Regions from separate parts of the Gottfriedia sp. ABJ_BB2_2 genome, predicted to be linked through region 2. Evidence: riboswitches for the same ligand, from Rfam matches in the RefSeq annotation. Region 2 holds a riboswitch; the other holds the start of a gene.
The links. A riboswitch is a leader RNA that binds a small molecule or an ion and turns the genes downstream of it on or off. The one in region 2 is predicted to bind S-adenosylmethionine.
Positions count from the first base shown of each region.

Region 1 (15,651 bases), on a different contig from region 2:
ATCCTAAACAATGGGTTGATGTAAAAGCATTATTAGGTGACTCAAGTGATAATATTCCTGGATGTCCTGGCGTTGGTGAAAAATCGGCGATTCCATTAATTCAACAATATCGTTCTGTTGAAGAACTATATGAAAATATGGAAAACCTAGACCCTAAATTTAATCGCTACAAAAAGAAATTAATTGCAGGTAAAGATTCAACCTTTATTAGTAAGGAATTGTCAGCAATTATGATTGATATACCTCATTTCGAAAATTATACTTTTGAGGATTTAAAGTTAAGTATTAATGAAGATAACTTAACAAATAAACTTCAAGAACTAGAAATTCGTATTAGAAGATAAATAAAATATTTAAATAGTTAGTTCTCTTTTTTTCTTATTATTTATAAATACACAAAAAACCTCTAATGTTAATAAGCATTAGAGGTTTTTACAAATATTGATTATTAAACTGTAACCAATTCTTTTTCTTTTACACTTGCTTTCTTTACGATATCACGAGCAATCCAAACGCCACATGCACTAGCTTGTGCAAGACCTCGTGTTATACCCGCTCCGTCTCCACCTAAGTAAAGACCAGAAATTTCGCTCTCGAAGTGTTCATTTAATTTTGGACGAGCTGAATAGAATTTCGCTTCAACCCCATAAAATAATGTATGTTCTGAAGCAATACCAGGAGTTACATGGTTTAGGGCTTCAACCATTTCAATTAAGCTTTTCATTGTATTATAAGGTAAGACTAAACCTAAATCACCAGGTACAGCTTCTTTTAATGTTGGCTCTAAGAAACCTTCCTTAATTCTTTTTTCTGTTGAACGTCTTCCTTTTAAAATATCTCCATATTTTTGAACAATTACGCCACCATGTGAAAGCATGTTTGCTAAACGTGAAACCTCGTGCGCATATTCATTTGGTTTATCAAATGGCTCTGAGAATTGGTGAGATACTAAAAGTGCAAAGTTTGTATTCGGACTTCCTAGCTTAGGATCTTTATAAGCATGACCATTAGCTGTCATAATACCTGAGTGGTTTTCAACTACAACATGACCTGAAGGATTACTACAGAATGTTCTTACTTTTGTACCCACTGATGTATTGAATACAAATTTACCTTCATATAAATGCTTATTAATTTCTTCCATGACAATATCAGAAGTTTCAACACGTACTCCGATATCTACTTGGTTTGTCGTCATTTTTAGACGACGTTTTTTCATTACTTCTGTTAACCATTTTGATCCGTCACGACCTGGTACAATGACAACTTTCTCAGCTGAGATTTCTTCACCATTTTTTAATTTGATGCCCTTAACAATATGAGATCCATCTTCTTTTACAGTGATTAAATCTTCAACCTCTGTTTTATATTTCATATCAATTTTCGTTTTTAAGTATTCAAATATGCTCTTCAAAATCTCAAGATTTTGTTCTGTACCTAAGTGTCGAACTTGAGCACGTAATAATTTTAAGCCTGCTGCGTAACCTCGTCTTTCAATATCTCTTACTTCTTCTGTAAGTGGGTCTGTAATTGTTTCTGTTGCACCATGCTGTAAGTTAATATCATCTACATATTTAATTAAATCTACTACATCAGTAGCTGATAAGTAGTCAGTCATCCAACCACCGAATTCACTAGTAATATTAAATTTACCATCTGAGTATGCTCCTGCTCCACCAAAACCATTTGTGATTGAACATGCTGGTAAACAACCTGAAAAATCTTTTTTACCTGCCGCTGGAGGACATTTCTCTATTTTCTTTTGTAGAATTGGACAATGTCTTGCGTATATATCATGACCTTTATCAACTAATAAAATTTTTGCATTCGGCATTTTTAACGTTAATTCATAACAAGTAAATACTCCTGCTGGACCTGCGCCAACTACTATCACATCATACATATATTAATACCCCCATTTAAGGTCTGAGTTTTTTAAATTTTAAGTTAAGTTCTGATCAACCTAAAATAGAATACCATCATTATGAAACGGTTTCAAGTAAAAATACGAACATTTTTAAATTTCTACTACAAAATATTCGTTAATACACAATTTCAACACAATAATTTATCTATAATAGTAATTTTCATTAAGTTTTCATCCATTATTTGAGAAATCAAAAAAAGTATGGAATATTGATTACCCCATACTTCTTCCCTTATATTAATGCTTTTTGGAAACTTGATATTAAATCCTCTACATCCTCTAAACCAACTGAAACACGAATTAATGTATCCTTTACACCAAGTCTTTCTCTTACATCCCTTGGAATTGCTGCATGAGACATCTTTACTGGATAAGAAACAATCGTTTCTACACCGCCTAGAGACACTGCTACTGCTACATTTTCTACATTTTTTAAAAAACGAATTGTTTGATCAACTGTTTTTAATGTAAATGACAATACCGCTCCTCCGCCACTTGCTTGCTCAAAATGTATATCGTGTCCCGGATGATCTTTCAGTCCTGGATAGTACACCTCTTCCACACATTCATTTGATATTAACCAATTTGCTAATTTTTGTGCAGTTTGTTCATATACATCCATCCGAACTTTTAATGTTTTCAGACCTCTTAATGTTAGCCAACAATCTTGTGGACCTAAGACTGCTCCAAATGAATTTTGAATAGTGTATAAATCCCTTGCTAATTCTTCAGAGTTCACAACTGCTAGACCACCAATTACATCGCTATGTCCTGCGATAAATTTAGTCGCACTATGAACGACGATATCCGCACCCAAGTCTAATGGTTTTTGAAAATAAGGCGACAGAAAACTATTATCTACAATGACAATTACATCATTTCTTTTCGCAATCTTAATTGCTTCTTTTAAATCTGTAATTTTCAATAAAGGGTTTGAAGGCGTTTCTAAATATAGCCCTTTTGTATTTGGCCTGATTGCTGTTTCGATTTCACTTGTATCTGATGCATCTACAAATGTAAACTCAATGCCAAATCGATTGAATACCTTAGTGGCAATCCGAAACGTTCCTCCGTAGACATCTTCACAAATAACGATATGATCTCCAGCTGAAAATAGAGAGAGAACTGAGGAAATGGCTGCCATACCTGATGAAAAAGCAAAACCTCTAACGCCGTTTTCTAATTGAGCTATCGTATTTTCTAAAGCTTCTCTCGTCGGATTTCCACTTCTTGCATAATCATATTTACCTAAATTTTCAATATTGGGTTGATGAAAAGTTGATGCTTGATAAATTGGAATACTTAATGCACCAGTATAAGGGTCAACTTCATTACCATTATGAATTAATTTCGTACCAAATTTCATACTCATCAACCTAATGCATTCTCTAAATCAATTAGTAAATCATCTATATGTTCTATACCAACAGATAATCTTAATGTATGGTCATCTAGACCAAGCTTTCTTTTAAAATCCTCAGGCATTTCTGAATGAGTTTGTGTATGCGGGTAGGTAATTAGAGACTCAACCCCACCTAAACTTTCGGCAAATGTAATAACTTTTACACTACTAAGTACTTTCTCTACAATACTTACATTTTTTACTTTAAATGAAATCATCGCGCCAAATCCGCTTGCTTGTTCTTTAATAATTGAGTAGCCTTTATGGTTTGGAAGTCCTACGTAAAATACGTCAGTTACATTTGGATGATTTTCTAGAAACTCAGCAAGGATCATCGCATTTCTTTGACAATATTCCATTCGTACATGTAATGTTTTAATTCCTCTTAAGATTAACCATGAATCGAATGGTGCTAAAGTTGCGCCAGTAGATTTTTGGTAAAAGCGGATTTTTTCATTTGTTTTCTCAGAATTCGTCACTACAAACCCTGCTAATGTATCATTATGGCCACCTAAATATTTCGTACCACTATGAACAACAATATCTGCTCCTAATTCAATCGGTCTAAAGAAATATGGCGTTAAAAAAGTATTATCAACGATGACAACGATATTTCTTTCTTTTGCAATTTCTACAACTCGTTTTAAATCAGTTACTTTCATCATTGGATTTGATGGCGTTTCAATAAAAATACCTTTTGTGTTTTCTTTAATAGTGTCTAGAATATTATCAATTTCTGTTGTATCAACAAAATTATGCTCAATACCATAAGGCGAATAAATTTCTTCGAATAATCGATATGTACCACCATATAAGTCATCTGAAACAATTACGTGATCGCCTTTTTTAAACAAACTAAGAACTGCAGTGACAGCAGCGTTCCCTGTAGAAAATGCTACCCCAAATTCTGCATTTTCTAATTTTGCTACAGTATTTTCAACTTCTTCTCTTGTAGGGTTTTGTAAACGAGCATAATCATAACCCGTTGATTGATGAAGTCCCTCATGTTTAAAAGTTGCTGATTGATAAATTGGGTAACTGATTGCACCTGTTAATGGATCATATCCTTTACTACCATGAACAGCAACTGTCTCAATTGATTTTTGTTTCGATTTTGAAACCACATTCGTATTTGTCATATTGTAATCCTCCATTTATCAAAATAAAAAAACCACTTCCTAAAAAATAAGAAGTGGTTATGTCTCAAAATAAACATATCGTCCTTATCTTCCAGGTTTACACCTGCAGGATTTAGCACTTTCTAGTATAAAACTAGAGTTGCCGGGTTTCGTCGGGCCAGTCCCTCCACCACTCTTGATAAGATTATTTAATTTTATAATTACAAGTATATTAATAAATCTGAAAATTATCAATCATTATTTGAATTTTTTATTTTTTAATACATTATTACCTATTTATTTCCATTCATCTGGCATTAAGCTCTGATAAAGCATACTTTGATATCGGTCATCGATTAATAATAATGTACCTTCATCATTTTCAGTACGGATGACACGTCCACCTGCTTGCATTACTTTATTCATCCCAGGAAACACATATGAATAATAATAACCGTTTTTACCAACTTCATTAAAATGATCTCTTAAAATATTTCTTTCTAAACAAAGCTGTGGCAAACCTACACCAACAACTACTACCCCATTTAAACGATCACCTTTTAAATCAATACCTTCAGAAAATATTCCGCCAAGAACAGCAAAACCCACAAGCGTTTCTGCATTATTTTGATCAAATTTAAGCAAAAAATCTTCTCTTTCCTCTTCTGTCATCCCATTTTCTTGAACAATTATGTCTATTTCTCCATACCTCTCAGTAAACAATTCAACACTTTGGCTCAAATATTGATAGGATGGAAAAAATACTAAATAATTGCCTTTTTTAGCTCTAATATTTTCATATATAGATGAAACTAATTCGTCTAATGTTTTAGAACGATCAGTAAATCTGGTTGATATCGGATTTACTTCGACCTTTAACTGTTCTTTTAAAAATGGTGAATCTATTTTAATGGTATAGTCGCGTTCAATATCACCAAGCATATCTTGAAAATATTGAAGAGGTGTTAATGTTGCTGAAAAATAAATTGTAGAATGAAATTTTTTAATCACATCATTTACGATTGTTGATGGATCAATGCAAAATAATTTCATATGAACTTCACTTTTATACATTTCTAAATACGAAACATATTTTTCATCATAATAACTAGCAATCTTTACAAAATTTTGGGATTCAAAATATGTATCTAATAGCAATTGCTTACGTTCTGAATCCTCTTCGTCTGGTAGACTTAATTCGGCGACTTCTACAAACTCCCTTACCAAATCCACAAATTCTTCATCTAATTTACCCCAGACTGGCATTTTTTGATCTTGCCATTTTTTTCGGAGAGTAATGAAATATTGATTGATTTGACTAACGCTCTCAACTATTGAGTTATTTATTCCTTTATAATGTCTTTTTAATTCTAGAAATTTTGATTTATATAAACTCGAAGAATACATTTCTCTAGCACGATCAACAAGATTATGCGCCTCATCTATTAATAAAACTGAATTTCGCTTATGTTCATCAAATAATCTTTTTAGTGATACTCTTGGATCAAAAATATAATTCACATCACAAATAATTGCATCTGCTGTATTTGTTAAATCTAGTGAATATTCAAAAGGACATACTGTATGCTTTTTAGCATATGCTTCGATTTTCTCTCGACTTAGCAATTTTTCATTAGATAAAATATCTAGCACTGCTTCATTGATTCGATCGTAATAGCCATTTGCAAACTCACAATAATCTTTCTCACAAATTGTTTCTTCTTTGAAACAAATTTTATCTTTTGCAGTTAGGGTTGTACATGACATGCACAAACCTTGTTCTGTCATTCGTCCAAATGCTTCTTCCGCAACCGTACGAGTAATTGTTTTAGATGTTAAATAAAATAAGCGATTCGTTGTAGCTTCACCAATTGATTTCACCGTTGGAAAAATAGTTGAAACTGTTTTTCCAATTCCTGTTGGAGCGACCGCAAATAAATTATTTCCATCTTGAATTGATTGATAAACGGCTCCTGCTAACTTTCTTTGCCCATTTCTAAAAGATGGAAATGGAAATTTCAATTCTTTTATTGAATCGTTCCGATTTTGGATGTGATCATACTTCCATTTAGCAAACGGGTAATAAATTTTGATCACATTTTGAACGAACTCGTACAATTCTTGCTGGGTAAAAGCTAATAAAAACCTCTTTTTCTCTTCAGTATGAATATTTACATATGTTAGTTGTATCGATATTTGTTCAAGGTTTAATTCTTCACAAATTAAATAACCGTAAACTTTCGCTTGAGCCCAATGAACAGGATAAGAATTTTCATTATATTTGTTAACATCTTTTACAGTAGATTTAATTTCTTCTATTATATATTTTTCATCCCTAAATAAGAGACCATCACAACGACCTTCTATTTGAAACTCAAATTCTTCATATTTAATTGTTCCCGAAGTTGTTCTTTCTTTACAATCTGATTCATTATATAAATTTTGAATTTTTTGATGTGCTTTTGTGCCTTCTACTAATGAAACAGTATTTTGATACCCTACATCAATACTTCCGCTTTTATGAGCATACTCAACTAGCGAACGTACAGATACTTTTATCATATTTTCCATTCAGAGTACACTCCTTTTGTATTATATTTTACCATAAATGGTGATCATATGTTCGGTCTATAAAAAAAACAATTTAGAAAAGAGACTTAAGAAATGGCAATGAAAAAGACTGCCATTTTTAGACAGTCTCATTCTAATCATACTTCATATTAAATTCATATCTCGTCAGTAAGGATTCGCTTATGTTTTTCATTAATTATTTTTTTGTTCAATATTCTAACTTCGCCAACCATTAGTAATCTCATATCTTCAACAATATACTTTGCTAGCTCTTCGTCAGAAATGTCATTTTCTTTAATATCAAGACGAAAATCCTGGCCTTGTAATCCACCACCGTTTGTAAAATCGATTTCAAAGTCGAATTGGACTCTTTTATCCATTTTTGATCCACCTTATTTAGATTTTTGTTGATTATTATATTCATATTCTAGTTAAATGAAACAATGACCTTGTGAACTACCTTACATGTGTCTTATCCTATTAAATCATGTGTAAATTTAAAAAAAGAATACTAGTTTGGAATAAATACTTCAACCTCATTTGATAATATAGAAGTATCCAATGGATGCCCAAAGTAAGTTTTCCGATCAAATAACATATCAAACTGGTAAGCTATTGGATCACCTGCATATAAAATAATATCGTAATTCTATTATTCTTTTTTCAGTCAATTAGTCCTTTTAATAAAATAGAGGTTTATCAAATGATTACCAGCTATTTTTTACAAATTAAATTCAGTTGTCCTTTAAAGGAAAATAGAAAAATCACTAATCCCAGCATATGGGATTGCATTCTTTATATTGTTCTCTAATTCATACAAGGTATATTTCTGCCATTCTTTTAAATTATTCTTATTCCAAATCTCTATGAATAATTTATATAAAAATATCTCTCGCAGCTTCAAGAAAATAGGAATTTGTTTAATCATATCATCATGAATTCGATTTTCTTCTCTATATCCCGCCAATAAATGGGACATGAACATCAAAGGAAATGTGTCTTTATAGCCATTGTAAGAGTTATTTTGCCAATTAGCGTGATAGAATAGTGCCGCAATATCCTGTGCGAACCAATTAAATGAGCATTCATCAAAGTCAATCGTAGTTAAAATACCTGCACTATTGATAATTAAGTTGCCTTGGTGGAAATCATTATGAATTATTCCAAATGTATCTCGAGAAATTTCATATGGAAATAGACTTTCCATTAATTTGTCGTAAATCTCTCTTATCCATGGACTTAAACTTTCTCTAATACTAAATACATCTGGATTTTCGACTGTCCATACCGGTCGATCTATGTCATCTACTTTGAACTCTTTAGATAAAGCATGCATTCTTCCCAAAATCCTACCCATTTGTTCAAATATTTTTACATTCCAGTGAAATTGGTTTGTCACATCAATGTTGTCACCCTTAACATAGTCAAAGTATGCTCTGACCCTATTATCTTCAGTATCTAAAAACATTCCTGGCTTCGCTACAGGAACTCCTTGTTCATATAAGAAATACATCCATTTCAACTCTTGCATAACCATTTTCTTTGTTTTCTTAATATCAGAAATTCTTACTACTTCACTTTTTTTCTCTATATAAAACACATCGTTATGAAATCCCCCGTTTAGTCTAATACGAATTTCTTCCATCCTATATACCTCCTTACACTCCACTTTTCAACTCACATTTTGTACTATATATGGATTGGTTTCAAAAGAAAATCCATAGCTATCCCTGTATAGGCAGCTTCATATTCCGATTTCCAGTTCCAAAACCTAAAGCAATTGCTGCACCTATACAGCAAAAAAGGCAACCTGCAAACAAATACACTGATGGATTAGACTCACCAATTACAACCGAGGCCACTCCACCAATTGCAGGGAAAAGGGCGACCATATAGCCACTTTGAGCTCCTCCAATTTTTTCTACTAGCTTCAAATAGAATAACCATGCAGCAAAAGAAGCAACCAGAGTTAAATATAGCAATGCAGATAAGTACGTAACAGATGTTGGAATTACAATTTCTTGTCCTTTAAACAATACGATTGCCGCCATCAATAAACTACCAACTGTGAATCCAATAGCATTTGCATAGATTGGATCGACCTTTCGATTTGCGTTCCTTGCCGAGCTGGCGTCACCAACCGCTGTTAGGAGAGTACCTATGACAGCGAACATAATTCCTTTTATGTCATGGAACCCTTGAAAGTTTTCCAATGTCGGATATATGAGAATACATACTCCCACTACACCTAGAATTCCTCCAATTAGAACACGGGAATGTAATTTTTCTTTTAAAAAAATTCGAAGAGCAATCGGGGTTACAATCACTTTTAACGAAAATACCAATGTTACGATTGCTGCAGAACTTAATATTGTAGCGTAATAAAGGCACAGATAGCTTAAAGCAAAGTTACATATACCAAACACTAAAACAAACGGGATGTCTTCTCTTTTCGGTCTCCCTTTTGGGCGGATGAACCAAACAAGAAGTAAAAATAAAAATGCTGTGATAACTAGTCGAAAAGTCAAGGATAATTCCAAGCTTACTGGAGTACCTTGAATTTTTACCGCAATAAAATTAAGTCCCCATACAATCAAACAAAAAATATACATAAACTTTGTCATTAACATTACCTCTTCCTACTGCGCCTCAGAAATTGTAAAATCAAACTTATTTATTTCAAAGATTCTCGATTTAATTCTTTTAATAAATTACTTTATAGTTCAGTAAAAAAGCGACCTTCTTTTGAAGTATCGCTTTAGTTTCACTAGAATAATTCAAGAAAATAATTGAAATTCCAAATAGTTCCTAAGCAATTTACTTGTTACTGTTTTTGGAACTTCATAATTTTTAAAGATATGTTTAAATTTGTAAGTTTTAAAAAGTGTAATCATTGGGAATCTAAGCACTTCACATTGAACTCTGGCATTGTCCCATAATCCCATATTGAATAGTTTAATTTAGAAGTTCCTTTACTTTATTAAGAACTCACATAATTAAGTACGATTAGCACTACAAAAACAGTACAATATAAACCAACTTTTTGAATTCTTGTTCTTTTCTTAAACCATTTCCATCTTTTGCTTTCAATATGAAACATTGAATAATCTACAATACTTAACAAAATTGCCCCAATTGCGAACCAAGTTATATTTGACATCACTTTCTCCCCAAAAATTCTTATATCAGTATACTTCTGCATACATTTTCCAATTCCTTCTTATTTAAAATTTGAAAAAGAAGAACTAACTAACTTTTGCTAACATTTTATTTATTAAACCTAGTTAAAAATAAAATGCCAAGGTAGTATAAAACTCCCTTGGCTTACTTTCAAGTTGTTATATTTTATAAATTACTATTATTAGACTTATATGTCTTCTAACATGTTTTGTCCTTCTTTATTCTCATTAAATGTAAGTACTTCATGAACTGGTTGATATGATTCACCATAAAAATGAGTATCCCTATATGTGTGAATCATATTGTATGTCTTCTTCATTGCTTTATATATGATATCTTCACTCTCATTATTAGGAGACCAATATAAAATCTCCATTGAATTTATTTCTTGCGTAGCAAGTGATCGTCTACTATATCCGATTGATTGAGCATGCTCAAAACCTTCTCTTTTATAAAACCGTAGCCTTTTTTCCGTATCAGTATCATCATAATTAACCGGCTCGACCTCTAAAATGATCGGTTTACCCTTTTTCTTTAGCTGATCAAGTAGCTTATTACCCAATCCTTGTCCACGAGCATCTTTGGAAACAAATAAATAATCGATAAATACAAAATCATCTAGTTCTGCATACATAAGAACATGATGAGGCCCTTCATCCTTATGGTAAATATCTGACCGCTCTTTTAATAAAGTCTCCATATGCTCCCTAGATTTCATTTCTTCTATAGGAAAATATTGATTCAGTTTTTCATACCAATGCATTTGTTTTCTCCCTTTCTGTCTGTTGAACAATAGTGCATGCTTTGGATAAGAATTAATTTAAATATCCTATTAATTCAACCTTCAAAGGAAGTATTTGAAGTATTTACCATTTTCATACATGAAAGTTCTCGTACAAAAGGAGCATTTTATAATATAAAGGATTACCATTAGATGATCCATTGTCTGTAAAATATTATGTCGCTACACCATTAACATCGGATGTAGCTTGTCCATAAATTACCAAATTACTCTAATATACTATGTACAGTTTATTAGTTTGTTTCATAAACGTACCTTGACGATTCTTTTTTAGATAAAAATAGGTACCCTCACTTGGAATAATTATCATCGTTCAATCTTTAATTCCTCTACCTTTTTGTCTCTGATCTAAACTACTTCTAAATACACAAAAAAAGGCTAGCATCGCTAACCTTTTTAATTTCGAAAACGTATCATTAAGACTTCTTAATTCTTTGGATAGAGAATTTCATCTATAATTCCGTATTTTTTTGCCTCTTCTGCGCTCATGAAGTAATCTCTATCTGTATCCTTCGCTACCTTTTCAACTGGTTGACCTGTTCTGTCAGCAATGATTTGATTTAGATGCTCACGTAACTTTAATATTCGACGAGCGGATATTTCAATTTCTGTTGCCTGGCCTCTTGCCCCACCTAATGGTTGGTGAATCATGATTTCACTGTTTGGAAGAGCGTAACGTTTGCCTTTTGTTCCTGCAAGTAAAAGCATCGCACCGAATGAGGCAGCCATTCCTGTACAAATTGTTTTAATTTCTGGCTTAATGTATTGCATTGTATCATAAATGGCAAATCCTGCTGAAGTTGACCCACCAGGGCTATTTATATAAAGAGAAATTTCTTTATCAGGATCATCTGCAGCTAAAAATAATAATTGGGCAACAACACTATTTGCAACATGGTCATTAATTTCATCACCAATAATAATAATTCGATCTTTTAACAATCGTGAATAAATATCATATGATCGTTCACCACGATTAGAATTTTCAATAACATAAGGAATTGTACTCATTTATAAATCCTCCTTAAAAGCTTTAATTGGCTATGCTGCCATACAGAGAGTGCTTGAAGGAGTTTGAGTTCGACATGATTGGAAATTACGTAATAACATTTTTGGACTTTCAACAATACAATCTAGTGAAGGAATAGCTTCTATGAGTACAGTAGGATCCTGTACTTCTAACGCTTCGTGAAACAGTTTATCAAGCTGTTCGCGGTCTTCAACATTCCAAAAATATTCTACAGAAATAGATTGTTCTTCTTTATTTAATTTTTCTAACCGCTTTTTTGCACGATGTAAGCTAGATTTTATTGCCATTTCTGTAGTTTCTAAAATATCTGCAATTTCCTTGGATTGATATTGAAAAGCTTCTTTTAGAAAAAAGATAATTGCTTGTTTTGGTGTAAAATACTTAAGTAGTAGATCTACACTATTCATTTTATCTGCAATTTGATCCTTTTCTTCAGTCAGTGAGTGTTCCAAATCAGGACTAATCGTTTCATCTTTTCTTTTTCGTAATGTATCAATCCAATGATTGTAAGCAATTTTATTTAATAAAGCTACAGTCATCTTTTCATGTTCATAATACTTTACTGCTTTAAAAAAGGTTTCCTGAGCGATATCGTCACCATCCCATTCATTTTGAGCAAGAAAACGACAATACCGTTGCAGTTTTGGATAATGTTCCATCCAATAATATTCATTAGACCTTTCAACCTGAATTCCCTTTTCTATGCTGTATAGGCCAAGCTTACTAGACATTATGTTCACTCCTTTTTCACACTCTCTATCCTATAAACGTTTTTAGAAGGATAAAAAGATACGGGGTCAAAAAGTTTTTTTATTTAATGTATGTATTTTTTAAAAAAATTCTTCTATCTTTATCATGTTTTAGACATAAAAGCAATTTTACTTCATTTAAGATGAATCTATACAAGAAGCATACATTAATTATCTAAGTTTTAGAATAGAATGCTTAGCGTTTTGCCAAAAACTTACTACTACAACTTGCGCCCTCATGGCATTTCCCAACCTCTCTTTGTACCTTTATTTATAAAATTTCAATTTGCTCGATGATACAAAAAATGTTCTTTATAAGATGTGAAGACTCCTGAGTTGGAATTATTAATTTTTTAATTTACCGAAAATAATAAATCTTATATAATTAAACACGTTGTACATCTTAGAATACTTACTGAAAGGAATTTAAATGAATGAAAAAATTAGTTTCAATGATTATTGTAATATTGCTAGTTTTGCCTGTTAGATTAATAGGGCATGCTGCCAGCGATGTTACTCCCCCAAAATTAATAAAAGCTTCAATTAATATGAATGAAGCTAAAGTTGGAGATAATATTGTCTTAATATTTGAATTAGATCCAGATGTAGAATCAGGATTAAATGAAGACACAATGAGTAGTGGAATCATCACTTTAAGACATACGTCAGGAGCATCAAGAACTACTGTGTATCATTATGTTGGTAATAATCAGTATCGCTTTGAGTGGAGTCAAAACTCCAAAATACTAAAAGGTAAATGGTATGTTGAAAATATAACCTTCAGTGATAATGCTGGAAATTTTTCAAGTTATAGTTATGACCACCCACTGATGAAAGATTTATACTTTAATTTAATCGATGGAGCAGAAGTACCAACTAAACCTGTTTTAATGGATTTTTCAATTCGTAATCCAGTTGTTACTCCTAATGAGAAAGTAATGATTGACTTAAGTATAATTGATCCAAGTCAAGTTGTATTATCAGGAGTTATCACATTTAGACATAAAATAACGAATGATTATTTTACTGGGTTTATCAAATTTAATAAGGAAACAAATGGTTGGGAAGGAAGTGTAGAAATTCCTAATTCCATGAAAAATGGTGAATGGAATCTATTTGATGTCACACTTAACGGTAATAATCAGAATTCAACTCGGCTTTATGCTAGTGACTACCCATTTTTAATAAATCAAAAATTTACAGTTTCTGGGGGGGTAGATGATTTTACTAAACCAATCTTTCATTCTGTAACATTATCTAAATCAGTTATTAAACCTGGAGACACTTTTATTGCATATGTTGATGCTGAGGACAACGAAACCGGAATAACTGAAGTAAATATTTCAATTAAAAATAAAGTTACAAGCCATGCAATTAGTACTAGAATGTCATGGAATGAAGATGAAAAGAAATACAAATCAATTATAAAATTACCTATCCAGTTTCCTCAAGGACAATATGAAATTAGTCAAATAGATATAACAGATGCTGTTAGGAATACTAGATTTATTTTACCAAGTGAGAATCCAGGAATTCTTCCAGAACTTAATGTTCAATCTGTATTTTATGGAACTGAAGGTGTCAATAATGTTTTACTTGGTGATAGTTTTAACCCTATGTTAAATGTTGGAGCAATATCCAATTATGAAGGTGATTTAACACCTGCTATTACTTATAGTGGGAATGTAGATACACAAACTAAAGGGGTATACTTAATTACTTATAGTGTGAAAAGTAAAAAAGAGTATTACAATTATAAGGACTACCGATGGATTAGTGTAAATGAAGATAAAAAAATGGAAAATAGTGAACTGGAAACAACTGCTTATTTTAAGTCAAACATAAATGTCGTAGTTCCAGAAGATGCTAGTGTAAATTTAAGTAATGGAAACAAAACAACAATAATAAAAGGTAAAAATCTATTAACAAATGAAGGTAAGTATTCAGTTGCAGTTAAATCAACTCAAAGTGGATTTACTCAATTTAGTTCTTCTCAAGTTGGATCAGCATCAAATGGACATAAACAATTTAACTTTGTTATAGACCGTACTGCACCTAGAACCACTTTAAATAAGGTTACAGCAACCTCTACTTCCATTTCGGGTGTAACAGAACGAAAAGCTACCATAAATATTAAAATCAATAATAAGTATTCGTATAAATCAATTGCAGACGATAAAGGAAAATTTGTTATTAAAATACCAAAACAAAAGGTAAATACTAAAATTTCATATCAAGCAACAGACTTAGCAGGGAATACTAGCAAATCACAAACTAGTAAAGTTATAGTCCCACTATCAATTAAACCTATAAGTGATAAATCAATATCAGTCTCTGGACAAACATTACCTAGCGCAACGGTTAAATTATATATTAATGGAAAGTACATTAAAAATGTGAAAGCTAACAATGTTGGAGAATATAAGATATCAATTTCAAAACAATCAGCAGGTAAAATAATAAAAGTTTTAGCTATTACAAAGAATAAAGAGATTAGCCCATATGTTCAAACAAAAGTCTCTGATAAAACTGCACCAGCCATTTCAGTAATTAATAAAATCACTAGCAACTCAACATACGTGACAGGAAAAGCAGAAAAAAATGCTATGATTATTATAGATGCATATGAACTTGAAAGTAGAATTGGTTATGGAAAAGTATCTTCTGATGGAACATTTAAAATAAAAATTTCCAAAGTGCAAAAAGGATGGACAGTTCGTGTTCGTGCAATAGACGGAGCAAACAATAGTAGTGAAAAAGTTATAAAGGTTAATTAAAAGAAAGGTATGACTTTAGTCATACCTTTTTATTTATAGAATATAGGGTTGATACGTATCTTAATATACATAAAATTCGTTTTCCTAGAATGAGA
Region 1 is NZ_JBVFKR010000001.1:654,634-670,284, forward strand. It holds gene ACX6U0_RS03450 (5'-3' exonuclease) at 1-344, shown strand, start outside; gene ACX6U0_RS03455 (NAD(P)/FAD-dependent oxidoreductase) at 449-1,903, opposite strand; gene ACX6U0_RS03460 (trans-sulfuration enzyme family protein) at 2,160-3,293, opposite strand; gene ACX6U0_RS03465 (trans-sulfuration enzyme family protein) at 3,299-4,468, opposite strand; SAM riboswitch class I at 4,550-4,653, opposite strand; gene ACX6U0_RS03470 (ATP-dependent DNA helicase) at 4,745-7,018, opposite strand; gene ACX6U0_RS03475 (cyclase) at 7,174-7,398, opposite strand; gene ACX6U0_RS03480 (phosphotransferase enzyme family protein) at 7,764-8,663, opposite strand; gene ACX6U0_RS03485 (DMT family transporter) at 8,743-9,642, opposite strand; gene ACX6U0_RS03490 (hypothetical protein) at 9,999-10,178, opposite strand; gene ACX6U0_RS03495 (GNAT family N-acetyltransferase) at 10,386-10,961, opposite strand; gene clpP (ATP-dependent Clp endopeptidase proteolytic subunit ClpP) at 11,427-12,011, opposite strand; gene ACX6U0_RS03505 (sigma-70 family RNA polymerase sigma factor) at 12,042-12,761, opposite strand; gene ACX6U0_RS03510 (Ig-like domain-containing protein) at 13,214-15,556, shown strand.
Region 1: another riboswitch for S-adenosylmethionine. It lies ahead of ACX6U0_RS03465 (trans-sulfuration enzyme family protein); the one in region 2 lies ahead of fbpA (Fur-regulated basic protein FbpA).

Region 2 (15,651 bases):
TTTTCCGGTTATTGGTGTAGGTGTGTTGACTCAATTCTTTAACTTGAATCTCTCGTTGATTTTAATGAATTTGTTCTTTGGAATTTTCATTATTTATATTCTGGTGTATTCAATCAAATTTAATCGCTATTATATAAAACACTTTAGTAACTAAATGAAAAAAATTTTACATTAATAAATAACTTCCTTTTTTAATTTCTTTCTTGTATTTAACTTGTGGGAAGCTAAAATTTTGAAAAAAAAACCACCTTTCAAAGGTGGTTTTACATTTGATTAAGAACTAGTCATATGGTTCATTGTTGATTCCTTACATACTATATTCCTTTAATGTAATATGAAAGATTTTACGCTCAACCCTTCCCTTATGACCAATAAGCCTGTACCAGTTCTGCCCAATGTAAAAAGGAGTCGAAATCATCTTTTCTATGTAGTTTGAAATTTCTTCGTTTGTTTCATTATTTTCGTTTTTACAAGACAAAGCAATGACAAAATATGAGTTATCATTCTCTAACTCAAGTAACCTAAGGTGTTTATTGCCGTTTTGTTTTTCATTGAATTCTTTTAATACTTTTAAAATACTTTTATGAATATCTATTTCATAATCTTTAGCTTCTTGCCAGCTTGAAATAAGGGAGTCATTCAGAGAAAGTGTCAGTATATAGTAAGAGGCATAATCCTTAGGGTTAAACGCTTCATTTTCAACTTTTTGTTGATCTTGAGGTGGAACAACAAATTTTTTATAGTTTGCAAAAAAGTTTTCACTCATGTTTTATACCTACTTTCTTATGAAATACCCCAAACAGAAGAAGCTTAAAATGTAAGTTCACTAACATCAAATTTAGTAGTTTTGTCTCGATTAAGGAAGCAACTCACTTTATGAAAACAAAATTTATTTTAACTACTTCTCCACCAAACGACAACGATTGTATTCGGAGCCGTCAATTCTTTGAATAAGGAGCTTATTTATCAGTTTTACCCTTTAACGTCAAAATTACACCTAGCTAATTATGTCCAAACTCTCTTGATGGGATTTTTATTTCTAATGGTATTCAACTCTTCCTTAAATAATATTTATTTATTAAATGCAGAATAATAGTATGTGAAGAATAGGCAACTAAGATGGTGATTCAAGTAGGTATCTGATTAGTTTGATTCGTCATCGATTGTTCGTCAGGAGGTCAGAGATTGAAGTATAGAATTGAGAAAGATTCAATTGGTGAGATTAAGGTTCCAGTAGATAAATTATGGGGAGCTCAGACACAAAGAAGCTTTCAAAACTTTAAAATAGGTACTGAAAGGATGCCAGCTCAATTAATACATGCATTAGCAATCATCAAAAAATGTGCAGCATTGGTAAATAAAGAACTAGGTAAATTGGATAATGAAATAGCCGATGCCATTATCGAAGCTGTAAATGAAATTTTAAGTGGGAAGCTAGATGATCATTTTCCCCTTGTAGTTTGGCAAACTGGTAGCGGTACGCAAACAAATATGAATGTAAATGAAGTAATTGCACATAGAGGAAATCAATTATTGGAGGCACTTGGGAGTAAAAAGAGTATTCATCCGAATGATGATGTGAATAAGTCACAAAGCTCAAATGATACATTTCCAACTGCAATGCATATAGCAGCTATCATTGAATTAAATAAACAATTGCTTCCGACCTTAAATGACCTGAAACATACATTCATGCAAAAGGTAGATGAATATCAGCATATTATTAAAATTGGTCGCACTCATTTACAAGATGCAACGCCTTTAACTTTAGGGCAAGAAATTAGTGGATGGCATCGTATGCTTGAAAAAAATGAGCAAATGATATTGGACAGTATGAAATTTATGAGCGAACTTGCTATTGGTGGAACTGCGGTAGGAACTGGACTAAATGCACATCCCATGTTTGGGGAAATGGTTGCGAAAGAAATTAGTTTGTTGACTGGATATGAATTTACATCAGCAAAGAATAAATTTCATGCACTAACAAGCCATGATGAAATGGTCTATACTCATGGTGCGCTCAAAGCCTTGGCAACCGATTTAATGAAAATTGCCAACGATATCAGATGGATGGCAAGTGGACCGAGAAGTGGAATTGGTGAAATAACGATTCCTTCAAATGAACCTGGAAGTTCAATCATGCCAGGCAAAGTAAATCCAACACAATCTGAAGCAATGACAATGGTAGTAACTCAAATCGTAGGAAATGATATGACAATTGGGTTTGCTGCGAGTCAAGGAAACTTCGAATTGAATGTATTTAAACCAGTTATTATCTATAATTTTCTTCAGTCGATTAGACTACTTTCAGACGCGATGAACTCCTTTAACGAGCATTGTGCGAGCGGGATAGAAGCAAATTTAGAAGTCATTAAAAGGCACTTACATCATTCTCTTATGCTAGTAACTGCACTAAATCCTCACATTGGCTATGAAAAAGCAGCTAGTATTGCCAAATTAGCATATGAGGAAGGTAAGACCCTAAAAGAAGCAGCCTTAAAAACAGGATACCTTTCAGAAGAAGATTTTGATCGAATCGTTAGGCCAGAAAATATGACTAAACCAAAAGAATAAATGATTTCAACAAATCAATTAGAAAAATACATTAAATGTTGTGTCTTAAAAAACTGAAAAGTCTAACATTTACTAAATGGGTTGACTCGATTTTTTAAATCGGTTAATCTTGGTTCAATCAGTCGGAAATTTAATAAATACATAAAAATAATCTTATCCAGAGAGGTGGAGGGACTTGGCCCTATGATACCTCAGCAACAGGTTCGTTCCTGAACACTGTGCTAATTCCATCAGGGTAATACCTGAAAGATAAGAAGAGTTGAAATGCTTTTAGTCCTCTTCTATCTTAGAAGAGGATTTTTTTATTAATTTATGTTAAGGATTTAATGCCTGAATAAAAAAATATATCATTTCTTACCCAAAGAGCTGGAGGGACAAGGGGATGGATCTGCATAATTGTAAAACCTAGTATTCTTATGTGAAAAGTATAATTTTTATTTGGAATAGATGTAAATATTTTTGAATCTAAGGAGGAATTGAATTGGAAAATATGTTGAGAAAATTGGTTGAAACTCGAAAAAATGATCTAATTAATAAACTGATAAAAGTTGGAGTATATAAAATAGAATCCTCTCATTTATTTGAAATAACACTAACAGAGTTAGAAGAAGAATACAATCGAGTAATGAATGAGAAAAAGCACAATAAAGTTCATTAATCTGTTAAAAAACTTATTTTTAATAAAGTGAATATGAGTATGAGGGCATTAATCATATATAATTGAAAAAATGAAGCTACCTAAAAAAGGTGGTTCATTTATAGTCAAATTAAAAAAACTAAGAGATTCAGACTACCTGAAAACGCTTGTCTTGCGAAGAGCGGAGTTACCTTTGACGGTAATGAGCACCGCAAGCAGGAGAAGCAACGAAGAAAGCGAGCGTTTGGGCGGGTAGTCTGAAACCACCTATAAAAGGTGGTTTTACTGTAGTCCTCTATTAATTGCTCCCCAAAAATCTGGTCCTTCCATTCCAAGCGCAAAAATAGAAATACCACCTAAATTATATTTATTTGTATACTGAGCTTTTTTTGAAATACTTGTAGCGTCATCGTACCAAACCTCGTGGGTGTGACCTTTTTGATCTTTATAACTAAAATGCATAGAAGCAGATGCTTTGTCTCTAATCGGTGTTGCTCCTGTGCGCTCAAGTAATTGTGGAATTTCACTTAAAGGTACTCTTCTATTTTCTGTTATTTTATGACTCGTGATATTCCAATCATTTCCGTAAGCACCTATACCCATTAAAACTTTTTTCGGATTTATAACGGTTACTGCGTATTTTAGAGATGCATTGATCCATGGAAGACTAGCTACTGAACCTGGGAGATTCCACCAATAACCTGTTTCATCATAGGTCATTATTTGAATAAAATTTGCGCATTTTCCTAGTGTTTTAAAGTCGTATGCTCCTGACCAAGAATCTTTTGGATTATCCTTAACTTTTGCTGGAACAGATACCATTGTTAAATAACCTTCTGCGGATAGCTTCTTTGATACTGCTTGAATAAATTTACTAAATAAAACTCGGTCCTTTGGTGATAATGCTTCAAAGTCTATATTGACACCTTTGTATTGATTTGCTCGAAGTAATGACAATAAATTAGAGATAAATTTTTTTCGGATGTCCGTGTTTGATAAAATTTTATGGGCAAGAGCAGTATCCCAATCAGTTTTCCCAAAGTTCGAGACGACTGCAAAAGGTTGGACATTTTTAGAATTCGCAAGATCAACAATCTCCTTTGGTGCTGTTCCCATGACTTTACCAGTAGCGTCAAACTTATAAGTATCAGTGGCGATTTGATTCATAAATTTATGATTTGTTTGAAAAGAAATCGTTGAACTAGGTTTATTTGTATAATAACCAAGAATTAGTTTTTTTGTCACAGCTGATGGTTGTTCTGGCAAAGTTGATAATGTAAGAAATATAACAGCGACAATTACCGCAAGTCTACGCATCTAAGTGTCATCTCCTTAATAAGTAAGTAACAAGCTCAAAATATGAATTCTAAAAATCTGTTATTATCTGTCATTATTAGTTGTATCGACACCTAATATTCTATATTTAACTGAATATTTAAAATGAATTATAATTTTTGTTTATATTATCAATTATTTTCAAATTCGTTTAATGACTATAAAAAGGAAAGCATATAAAGAGGAGTTACACATATAAAGAAGGATATTTATTGGTAAAGCACGGGTTAGGATAGAAGTTAAATAGTTATTCTTTGGCCACTTTTTGAAAAGTGGTTTTTATTTCGTAGTATCATAAAGCGTTTTCAAAATAGGCAAATAAATGAATTGTCCACTAATAACCATTTTTAGATAATTTCATATAGTGTTATGTAACTTAAAGGAGGGTTTTAATTTGTTTTATAACAATGACGAATATGAATATTACCGTAGTTTATATGATTATTATTATAGAGTAGGTACAGCACCAACTTTAGTTCCACAAGCTACAATTGAAGATCAAATTAAGTTAGGAAGACTAGGGCATTGCTTTAAATCTTTTTGGGGCGGAAGAGAACATACATTTAACTTATTAGGAATAAATGCGGCTACAGGTATGGTTAATATTATGGAAAACGGTATGGCCAATATGGTTCACAAAAATGATATGGTCGGCTTACAATATTTAGGCGTACAATGTCCGCAAATGGGCGGAGGTATGGGCCAAGGCGGAGGTATGGGCCAAGGCGGAGGCATGGGCCAAGGCGGAGGTATGGGCCAAGGCGGAGGCATGGGCCAAGGCGGAGGTATGGGCCAAGGCGGAGGCATGGGTCAAGGCGGAGGTATGGGCCAAGGTGGCGGCATGGGCCAAGGTGGCGGCATGGGTCAACAATGTGGATGGATGATGACGAACCAAGGATGGAAATGGATTTGTAGATAATTGCTTTACGGAATTAATAGATTTGTCTTTAATAAAATAAACTTTTATATTGTGAATAAAAAAAACGTAGGATAGTTAGTACAGTCATGTGTAACTATCCTTTAAATATTCTCTTAGGACAAGTCTTTGAAAATATGAAAAAGACTACAGGCTTCTTTTCACTTAATAATTGTTCTGTAAAGGTCTTAATTCTGATCTAACGTATCAATAAACTGTCTAAACAAAAATTGAAATGTTCGAATGTATACAAGTCATATTTAATAAAGTTTACTAAACTCCTTTATTTTCATATTTGAGAAGACAATTGAATTTGTTTTTTAAGGGGGCTGGTAAATTGAGAAAGAAAAAAAATACGGCTCTGATCTTTTTCTTAGTTCTTTTTTTAATCGTTTTTATCATCGTAAATGCTATTCGTCATATTAAAATCTATATGGTATATAGTTCTGGACTAATGCCGTTTATAATTGTTGGAATTACATGTCTCGTCATTATTTTGTTATTTTTTGGTGGTTCGAGACAAAGGAGATAATATTCAGTTGAAAAATTCATCTAATTGAAGATGGTCTATGAAAGTACTGTGGGAGCCTGTCTATAGGTTCTTTTTTATTTGGACATTTACAATAAAATTGTTTAAAAATTAAATTGACAATGATAATCATTATCATATATCATAATAAATGAAAATGATTATCAGTTTCAACTGATTGAGGATTATCTTTTTTAGAAAGTTAGGATATAAATAGGAATCTTTATAACAAACCAATATAGGAATGTAAAAAAAGTATAGATAAGCAAAGGAGTACAATTATGGATAAAACTTTTATGATACTTGAAACATTTCAACAGGAAGTAACGTGCTGTTGTCCTGGTCAAAAACATCAACATAAAATAGAGTTTCATGAAGGGGATATTTGGACAATTACAAATGAACGTAAATATGTAGATTGCTTAGGATGGCATTATTTAGTAGAGAACAATGATGAATTTGAGTTTTATATTCATGTAGAAGATTTGGATTCATTACATTCAAATGGAAGTATTTGTTCAGCCTGGGATATAGACCTAAAGCTAAATCACTTACAATTTAAAGTTAACGAGGCACTTGATCAAAATAATAGAGAAGCATTTATTTCTAATGCAAATGAACTTCGTTTGTTAAAAGAAATGAAAACGAAAATGATGGAAGCATTTGCACAGACTATTTAAATAATAAAATTGAATGTAAGGGGAGAATACACATGTCAAAAATTTTAATCGCATTCGCTAGTATGTCTGGAAATACAGAGGAAATTGCAGAACTAATCAAAACAAGTATAGAACCTTTAGGTCATGAAATAGAAATGAAGGAAATTGAAAACATCAACACTCAAAAACTATTAGAATACGATGGTATTATTCTAGGTGCGTATACTTGGGGAGATGGCGAGCTACCTTATGAAGTAGAAGACTTCTATGATGACATCGAGACAATGGATTTAACAGGGAAAAAGGTTGCAGTATTCGGATCAGGTGACCACGCTTATCCAAAGTTTTGTGCAGCTGTTGACATATTAGAGGAAAGATTAGTGGCATGTGGAGCGGAAATTGTTGAGCAAGGTTTAAAGGTAGAACTTGCACCAGAAACAGAAGAAGATATTGAACGATGCGTTACATTCGCATTTAACTTTGCAGGGCGATTAGAGGGCGCGGCACTATGAATAACTTACTCAGTTCTACAGCGGTAACAAGAACTGAAGAAGGTAGTATCGTTTTAGCTACTAGTGAGAATATTTTCATAGAAGAAAATGGAAAGTGGATTTGTACACTATCATTATCAAACTACCAAATTAGAGATTTGACTTGTTCAGGCGGAATCATATATGGTGCTGGCGATAATGGAATATTTATTCGAAGTACAAATGGTGGAATTGATTGGTTAGTAGAGCATTTTCCAACTAAAGCAAACGTTTGGAGTATTGTTAGTAATGGAAGAGGGTTAGTAGTTGCCCATGGAGAAAAAGTAATTTACATATCAATTAATTATGGAGAGACTTGGAGTGTTTTATCACCTTTTGGCGTTCAAAATCCTCCATCAATTCGTTCACTTTGCCTATATGAGAAGTATTTGTTTATAGGAACAAAGATTCATCCAGAAAACGGTGGAGTATGGATGATGGATTTAACATCTCATAAAATAACAAAATTGAATGCAAAAACGAATCAAATGATATCAGCAATGCTTGTTACGAATCAACAGTTAGTAACAGTAAGCGGTTCTTGTCGAGGTAAAGACGGAATCATTGAATTTATTTCTTTACATGATATCAAAAGGAAAACAGAATATCATTGGAATCAATGTCATAGCACGGATGTTCAAGGTAGTTATTTAGATATTAGTGCACATAATGGTGTCTTATTTACAACTTCAAGTCAAAATGAATCAGGATATAGTACGGTTTCTAGAGTATATTTAGAAAGTCAGCAAATTGTACCATGTGATTATGTAAGAGGGCATGGCTGGAGAATTTGCAACGAAAACGAGAATTATATAGTTGCTGCACAAAATGAAACAAGATTTTTTGAGAAAAACTCACAAAGAGTTTGTTAATATGAAAAAGGAAATTCATCAATATAAAGATGAATTTCCTTTTTTTATTGTTGATTATCGATTTTATATAAAATAAAACAAACTGGGTTTTAGACAGTCAATATATCTGCAATTGCATATGTAGATTTACGTCGCTCTTTTCGTAAACGTGCTCGTTCATTACCTCCGAAATATAAAGCATACTCTTCATCAGTAGAAGGACGAATTTGTGGAATTGGACGAGGTTTTCCATTTTCATCTAAGGCAACGAATGTGAGAAAAGCAGTAGCAGCGAGTTGCTGTTGACCAGTCCGTAAATTCTCAGTAGTGATTTTTACAAATACTTCCATATACCGTTCATCAGTCCAACTAATAAAACTTTCTAAACAAACAGCATCAGTAGGTAAAATTGGACGTAAAAATTCAACAGAGTCTGTTGAAACTGTTGCACATTCACATAAACATAACTTTGCTGCAGAAATACTAGCAACTACATCGATTTCATACATTAAAACGCCGCCAAATAATGTATTGAAGTGATTAATTTCATTAGGAAATACTCTTTTTGTTCGGATCACTTTTGTCTCATGGCAATATTTATCCATAGATCATTCCCCTCCATATCTCGTACTGTGAATTGTATGTCATAATTTTCTAAAAAGTCATACTCTTATTTTAGCTTGTGACGAAACATGCGTAAACTATTAGTTTTCATAATGGACCATGCGGATGTAGCAAGCCGTCATAAAAAAAGATGCTGGTACAATCGTACCAACACCTGTTTTTTAATATCGATCGGATTCATGCCCCATCGATTTCGATTTATCTACTGCATTGTCTGCTGCATGATTACTTGTATGATCAGATCGTTCACGATTCGCTTTTTCCAAGCCTTCACGAACTCTTTTTCCATAATCTGCATCAGCTTCTGTAAAATAACCAACCATTGTTTTTTGAATATGTGGCTTACATACTTTTAAAGCGTCTACAAGGTTTGAGATTAATTCACTTTTTTCAGTTTCATCGAAAGCACGGTAAGTATCACCTGCTTGAGCAAAATCATTTGGTCTGTCAATTTTTTGACGTACTAATTTTGCGTTATAACTTGGTTCATGATCTTTACCTGTTTTTTGTGCTTCTTTCAAACCTCCAAGAGATGAAGGCTCATAGTTCACATGTGGGTTTTGTCCCGGTGCCATGTCAACTTTATATTCCATTTGGCCGTCACGTTGGTTTGTAGCAACATGTGTCTTAGGTGAATTAACTGGTAATTGTAAATAATTCGTACCCACACGATGACGTTGTGTATCAGAATAAGAAAATGTACGTCCTTGCAAAAGTTTATCATCTGAAAAATCAAGTCCATCTACAAGTACACCAGTACCGAACGCAATCTGTTCTACTTCAGCAAAATAATTCTCTGGATTTTTATTTAATACCATTTTCCCAACTTTTAAAAATGGAAACTTCTCTGGATCCCAAAGTTTAGTAGGATCAAGAGGGTCAAAATCAAGTTCAGGATGCTCATCATCACTCATGATTTGAACACATAATTCCCACTCTGGAAAATTTCCTTGTTCAATTGCTTCATATAAGTCTTGCGTTGCATGATTATAATTTGTAGATTGTATTTCATTTGCTTCACTTTGAAGAAGATTTTTTATTCCTTGATTAAGCGGCTCCCAATGATACTTAATTAGGACTGCTTCTCCTTCTTTATTTACCCATTTGTATGTATTAACTCCAGAGCCTTGCATTTGACGATAATTTGCTGGAATACCCCAAGGTGAAAATAAAAACGTAACCATATGAGTAGACTCAGGTGTTAAATGAAGAAAATCAAACATTCTTTCAGGGTCAGGTAAGTTGGTTACTGGATCAGGTTTAAATGAATGAACCATATCTGGAAATTTTAATGGGTCACGAATAAAAAATATCTTCAGATTGTTTCCGACTAAATCCCAGTTACCATCTTCAGTATAAAATTTAACTGCAAATCCCCGTGGATCACGCAAAGTTTCCGGAGAATGCCCACCACCAACAACTGTAGAAAAGCGTACATAGACAGGTGTCTGTTTGCCAGCTTCCTGAAATAATTTTGCTCTAGTATATTTAGAGATTGCTTCCTCTCCGACCTTCCCATAGGCCTCAAAGTAACCACTTGCTCCAGCACCACGTGCATGTACAACTCTTTCAGGAATACGCTCTCGATCAAAATGAGAGATTTTTTCCAAAAAATCATAGTTTTCTAATGTTGTCGGTCCTCTATTCCCAACAGTTCTAACATTTTGATTATCAGTAATTGGATGTCCTTGACGATTCGTTAATATTTCTTCTTCGTTGTGATGAGTGTCCATTTGTATGCCTCCAATAAACAAATTCAAAGTTTAGAGTGTCCATATATTGGAAGGTATATACAAATATTCCCTACTTACTTTAGTTTTTATTACTCAATTAAGTTCTTATCTTTCGATCTGATTAGCCTATGAATGTTTACAACTTCGAAACATCTGATGACTTATTTTGAAACAACATTGCCATATGATGTAACTACTAAAGGAAAGGAGAAAACAAACATCTTAGACAAAAACAACTAATTTCCTTTTTCAATTACGTAAAGAGACTGAAAAAATTAGTATTAATGGAGGAATAGCTATATGAAAAATAGATTAATAAAAGCATTTGTTTCAACAATCGCATTAACTAGTGCCATAACATTTTCAAGTAGTGGGGTATTATCTTCTCAAAAGGTAAGTGCAGCAGTTATAGATGCACCAATTAGTGTGTATGAAGTAACTGCAACTAAGTTGAATGTTCGTTCTGCTCCAAGTACAAACTCAAAAATAGTTGATTCATTAAGGAAAAAAGATCAAATAGAAATTGTTAAATATACAAATGCAAGCTGGGCTCAGATTAAAACTACAACAACAAAAAGTGGCGTAGCATATATTAGTACAAAGTATTTAGCAAAGGTACAATCAATCATTAAAACGAAAGCGAGTCTAAATTTACGTACTGGTCCAAGTACAAAATACAAAGTATTAACTGTTTTACCTAAGGGGGCAAATGTAAGCTTCTTAGGGTATGCCAAGAACAAAACATCGGTAAATACAGGTTGGGCAATCGTAACTTACAAAGGTCAAAAAGGATATGCAAGCACAGCTTATTTAGATATGAAGTAAAGACATTTAACCAGGTATAAAAAAGAATAAAAAAATGGCAACTAATGAATAAAGGATTAGTTGCCATTTTTTATGCAGTAGAAGGTACCAAATATTAGGTCTGATTTGACCAACGCTTTTTAATTACTCCGGAAGTGTTTCATATGCTAATTTTCTGATAATGTCTTCATGCTCGGAATATTGATCTAATAATTCATTTTGAGTAAATAACTCAAAATCTTCAAATGCAAAACCTGGAGAAACCATACATCCAACTAAAGAAAATGTATTTTGTTCCATTACAGATGAACCAAAAATCGAATTTTTAGGAACTAAATATTGAGGTACCTCTCCATTTTCTAGATTTAAACCTAATTTTATTTCTTCGTACTGTCCGTTTTCGTGGATTACATGAATCGTTAGAGCACTTCCTGCATGGAAATACCATAACTCATCAGATTTTAAACGGTGAAAGTGAGAAACATCCTCAGATTTTAGTAAGAAATAAATGCTAGTGTAAAGTAAACGGTTTCCATTATATTGAACAGATAACTCATGATCAGTAATTTGTTCGGTTGAGTGATATGTAGATTTGTAGTAGCCTCCTTCAGGATGTGAGGTCAAATCCAATTTTGAAATCCAGTATTCAGGTTGATGATTCATCTTGAAATCAATTCCTTTCATATGTAAAGTGTTCACTTATTTATCATAATACCCAAGCAAATGTTTGTTAAGCAATGTAACATATAACGATTGCATGTAGTCCCCTTGCGTACTTACATTGTATATATATAAATTAATAAATTAGTATTCACCTTAATAAAATGAACTAATGATACATTATTAAGGAGGAGAAAATGGACAATTTCATCCAAACTGCTACATACGAGCATTCCTTTTGGTTACATGTATTAAGAGACCACTCTCAGTTTATTTTAGATGGATTGGCTGAAAAAGAAAAAGAGGAGATAAAGCAAGCAAAGGCGTTTAAACATGCATTTCATGAGCTGCTAAATCGTTTGAACACAGGAAGTAATATTGAAGAAATTACAAAAGATGCAGAAGAAATGACTACAGCTTTAAGAAATTTTAAATTGTCCTTATTACAGAAGCAATTAACATCGGATATTACGATTCATCTAAGTCCAACATTTATCAATCATATGGTAAATGAACTAGAAGAGTATGTATTAATCCTTTCTTATTTAAAACAAAATCAAATTCCACCTATTTTCCATGAATTGCATCATCATCTTTTATGGGTATTAGATGCAGCTGGTCATGCTGGCATTATTTCAGATACACTTGATGTCGTTGAAAAAAAATTAAAGAAAAAAAGTGATAAATTCGCAACGCACTTTGAACATTTCTATCTCAAAGCAGTTGAACTTACTGGTTACTTAAGAACGAACCTTAATACTTTTCCTGCACTAAAAAAGATGAATCGTGATATAAAATTAGAAATAGAACTTTTCCAAGTATTTCTAAATGAATTGGAAGAATTAGAAATATCAAACGAAGTACTCGGTACATTCTCGGCTTTAATGGCTGATCACATGATGAGGGAAGAAATGTACTACTTAAATAAATTAGCCCAATCATCGAGTGCCGAACACAATAATGTAGAATGAATAGAAAAACACCTAAAAAAAATAGGTGTTTTTTCATTGGTACAATCGATTTATAGGTCATACTCAGTGTTTTTATAGTTCTTTTGTACTATGTATCATAAAGGGTTGAGAGCGTTCTATTAAATTTATAGCTCATAATTTTCCCAATATACAATTGAAGAAAGATAGCTTACATTAGAATTAACAAAAGACATATGGAGAGTAAGTAAAATGTTTAAAAAAGGAATTCTATTGATTGTTGCAATTTCAACATTATTTTTAATTATTAATGAAACAATTTTGACAAATGAAGAAAAACCACAGGTGAAATTTGTACTAGCAGATAAAGCAATTCCTTATAAAATAACAAACTATTCTTGGGGAAAAGCGCTAAATAAAGATAAATTAATAATGAAAGATACATATAGCAGTGTGAAAGGGGCAGACGGAACAACAGCATTTATGGGAGAATATGTTCATATTCATTTTTCTGATCGTCCTGAAAATGTTGAGATTTTAGAACATAAAAAACATAAAAAAAGTTATATCTATGATCGAAATACAAATGATTATCAAGGTTATGCGTTTCAAATAGATTCACAGAAGGGCGAGAGGGTTTTTGAAGTAAGAGGGATTTGGAAAGGAAATAATTATGTTACATATATCATAAAGTTAAAAGTGAGTTAGTTATTTTTACGGTAATCCTAGGTAAATGTAAACTTCAATTTTGGAAGTAGGGATGATATGAAGAATGAAACATTGTATTTTACTGAGAACTTCTTTTCTACAGGAATGACAGATATATATAATGAAGCAAAAGAAAAAGTAGGGAAACTTGATTTAAAAAGTATGTTTTCCTCTGGGGTGGATGTACTTGACTTACAAGGAAATATTGTTGCGAGCGGGAAGTTCCCATTTTTAAGCTCTAAGTGGAAGATTAGTAATCAATTGAGTCAGGAGATTGGTTGTTTAAGAGGAAGGTTTTCTTTATTTTCTAAGAAATATGAGTATGATGCTTATGGTAACAATATTTATGAGATTAAATCAGGTGGATTTTCTAAACTGTACGAAGTTTTTAAAGATGAAACAACATTAGTATGTAAATTCGAGAAAATTAGTGGATTTTTTTCCTCTCCTGCATTTTGTTTAGAAAGCTTCTCGAGTGAACTTTCACCCGAAGAATTAATCCTAATAGTCATGGGTGTTCATGCTATTCAACGACGAAATAATAGCAGCGCTAATAGTTCCTCAGCAACAATGTGAGTAAATTTCCTTCCAATTAACTTAAAAGAGCCTATTATAGTAACTTCGTATGATAGACTTTGAATTCTAAAATAGTTTTCTTTTTTCCTTCATTTATAATAGAATGAGAATGTGTGTTCTATTATTGTGAGTTTACTATGGAGGATTTTTCAAGATGATAAATGGAGTAGAATTACAACATTATAAACCTGTATTTTTTGAATCGTTAAGTGAGTTTAGTTTACCGGAAGAGCAAGAAAGGTTTACCTCTTTGCCAACAGCAATGTTAGAAGCTTCAGAAGGACGGCATCCAATCGTTATTTTAAGCGAGTCTCGACCAGTTGGATTCTTTATATTACATTCTAGTTCGAGGGTTCAAGATTATACAGATAATCCTAATGCCATGTTATTAACATCATTTTCGATAGACTTTAAGCAACAAGGAAAAGGATATGCAAAAAAAGGATTACTTCAAATTGATCACTTTGTTAGAGAATTTTTTCAACATTGTAATGAAGTCGTCTTAGCAGTGAACCATAAAAATATTGCTGCTAAAAAAGTATATGAAAAGGTTGGTTACCAAGATACTGGTAGAAGGAAAATTGGTAAGATTGGTGAACAATTTATATACAGCTATCCTTTACATAGAAATTAGTAATAATTAAATAAAAAACATCAAAAAAGCTCTTGTTGGAGCTTTTTTTTCATTCGGTTAAAAAAATCGAAGCTAAAGTATCACTTTATACGTCTAATATATGTGGGATGTGGAGGTGCAAAGGATGATTCAGTTAGTTAAGGAAGCGCAAAACGGAGATGATCATGCATTTTTAAAACTGTTCCAAGAATATGAAAATGATATTTATCGAACAGCATTTGTTTATGTGAAAAACCAAGAAGACGCTTTAGATGTAGTACAAGAAACGGCGTATCGTGCATTTAAATCAATCAAAAACTTAAAGGAACCAAAATATTTAAAAACTTGGATTATTAAAATTGCCATCAGTTGTTCGATTGACGTATTACGAAAGCAAAAAAAAGTAGTTGAATTAAAACCGGAAGTTGAAAAAGTGCTTACGTATAAGGAAGAAAAAGATTTATCACTTTCTATGACTTTAGATGATCTAATCGAATTATTAAATGAAAATGAAAAGAAAGTAATTATATTAAGGTATTATTTTGATTTTACAATTAAAGAAGTCTCGGAGACTTTAAACATTCCACTTGGTACGGCAAAGACAATATTGTACAGAGGATTAAATAAACTTCGAAAAGAATTGAATGGAGATGAAATGTATGAGCGATAAAATTAAACAAGAAATGAATCGAATTCAAATTCCAAATGAACTTCATGAAAGAGCAATAATTGGTGTAAAGAAAGTGAAAGGTGAAATAAAAAAACGTAAAAATTATTTATATAAAGTTGTACCAATAGCTGCTAGTATTGCATTTCTATCGATTGGTGGATATAGTGTTTGGAATGCTAATCATCAATCATATGAAAATCAGAAAATAGTATCAAGTCTTCTTGATAAAAGCGGAGTTAAAATACCTGCGATTGAATTACCAAAAGGTGGAGAAACAGCAAAAATGATGCCTTTATTTGTTTA
Region 2 is NZ_JBVFKR010000002.1:482,668-498,318, reverse strand. It holds gene ACX6U0_RS07445 (MFS transporter) at 1-154, shown strand, start outside; gene ACX6U0_RS07440 (hypothetical protein) at 308-766, opposite strand; gene fumC (class II fumarate hydratase) at 1,186-2,574, shown strand; SAM riboswitch class I at 2,725-2,830, shown strand; gene fbpA (Fur-regulated basic protein FbpA) at 3,065-3,232, shown strand; gene ACX6U0_RS07425 (glycosyl hydrolase family 18 protein) at 3,494-4,528, opposite strand; gene ACX6U0_RS07420 (hypothetical protein) at 4,941-5,465, shown strand; gene ACX6U0_RS07415 (hypothetical protein) at 5,800-5,994, shown strand; gene ACX6U0_RS07410 (hypothetical protein) at 6,273-6,671, shown strand; gene ACX6U0_RS07405 (flavodoxin) at 6,704-7,162, shown strand; gene ACX6U0_RS07400 (WD40/YVTN/BNR-like repeat-containing protein) at 7,159-8,052, shown strand; gene ACX6U0_RS07395 (acyl-CoA thioesterase) at 8,142-8,636, opposite strand; partial or broken gene ACX6U0_RS07390 (catalase) at 8,817-10,376, opposite strand; gene ACX6U0_RS07385 (SH3 domain-containing protein) at 10,689-11,213, shown strand; gene ACX6U0_RS07380 (cupin domain-containing protein) at 11,337-11,855, opposite strand; gene ACX6U0_RS07375 (DUF2935 domain-containing protein) at 12,050-12,823, shown strand; gene ACX6U0_RS07370 (hypothetical protein) at 13,034-13,489, shown strand; gene ACX6U0_RS07365 (LURP-one-related family protein) at 13,547-14,065, shown strand; gene ACX6U0_RS07360 (GNAT family N-acetyltransferase) at 14,220-14,699, shown strand; gene ACX6U0_RS07355 (sigma-70 family RNA polymerase sigma factor) at 14,824-15,348, shown strand; gene ACX6U0_RS07350 (hypothetical protein) at 15,338-15,651, shown strand, end outside.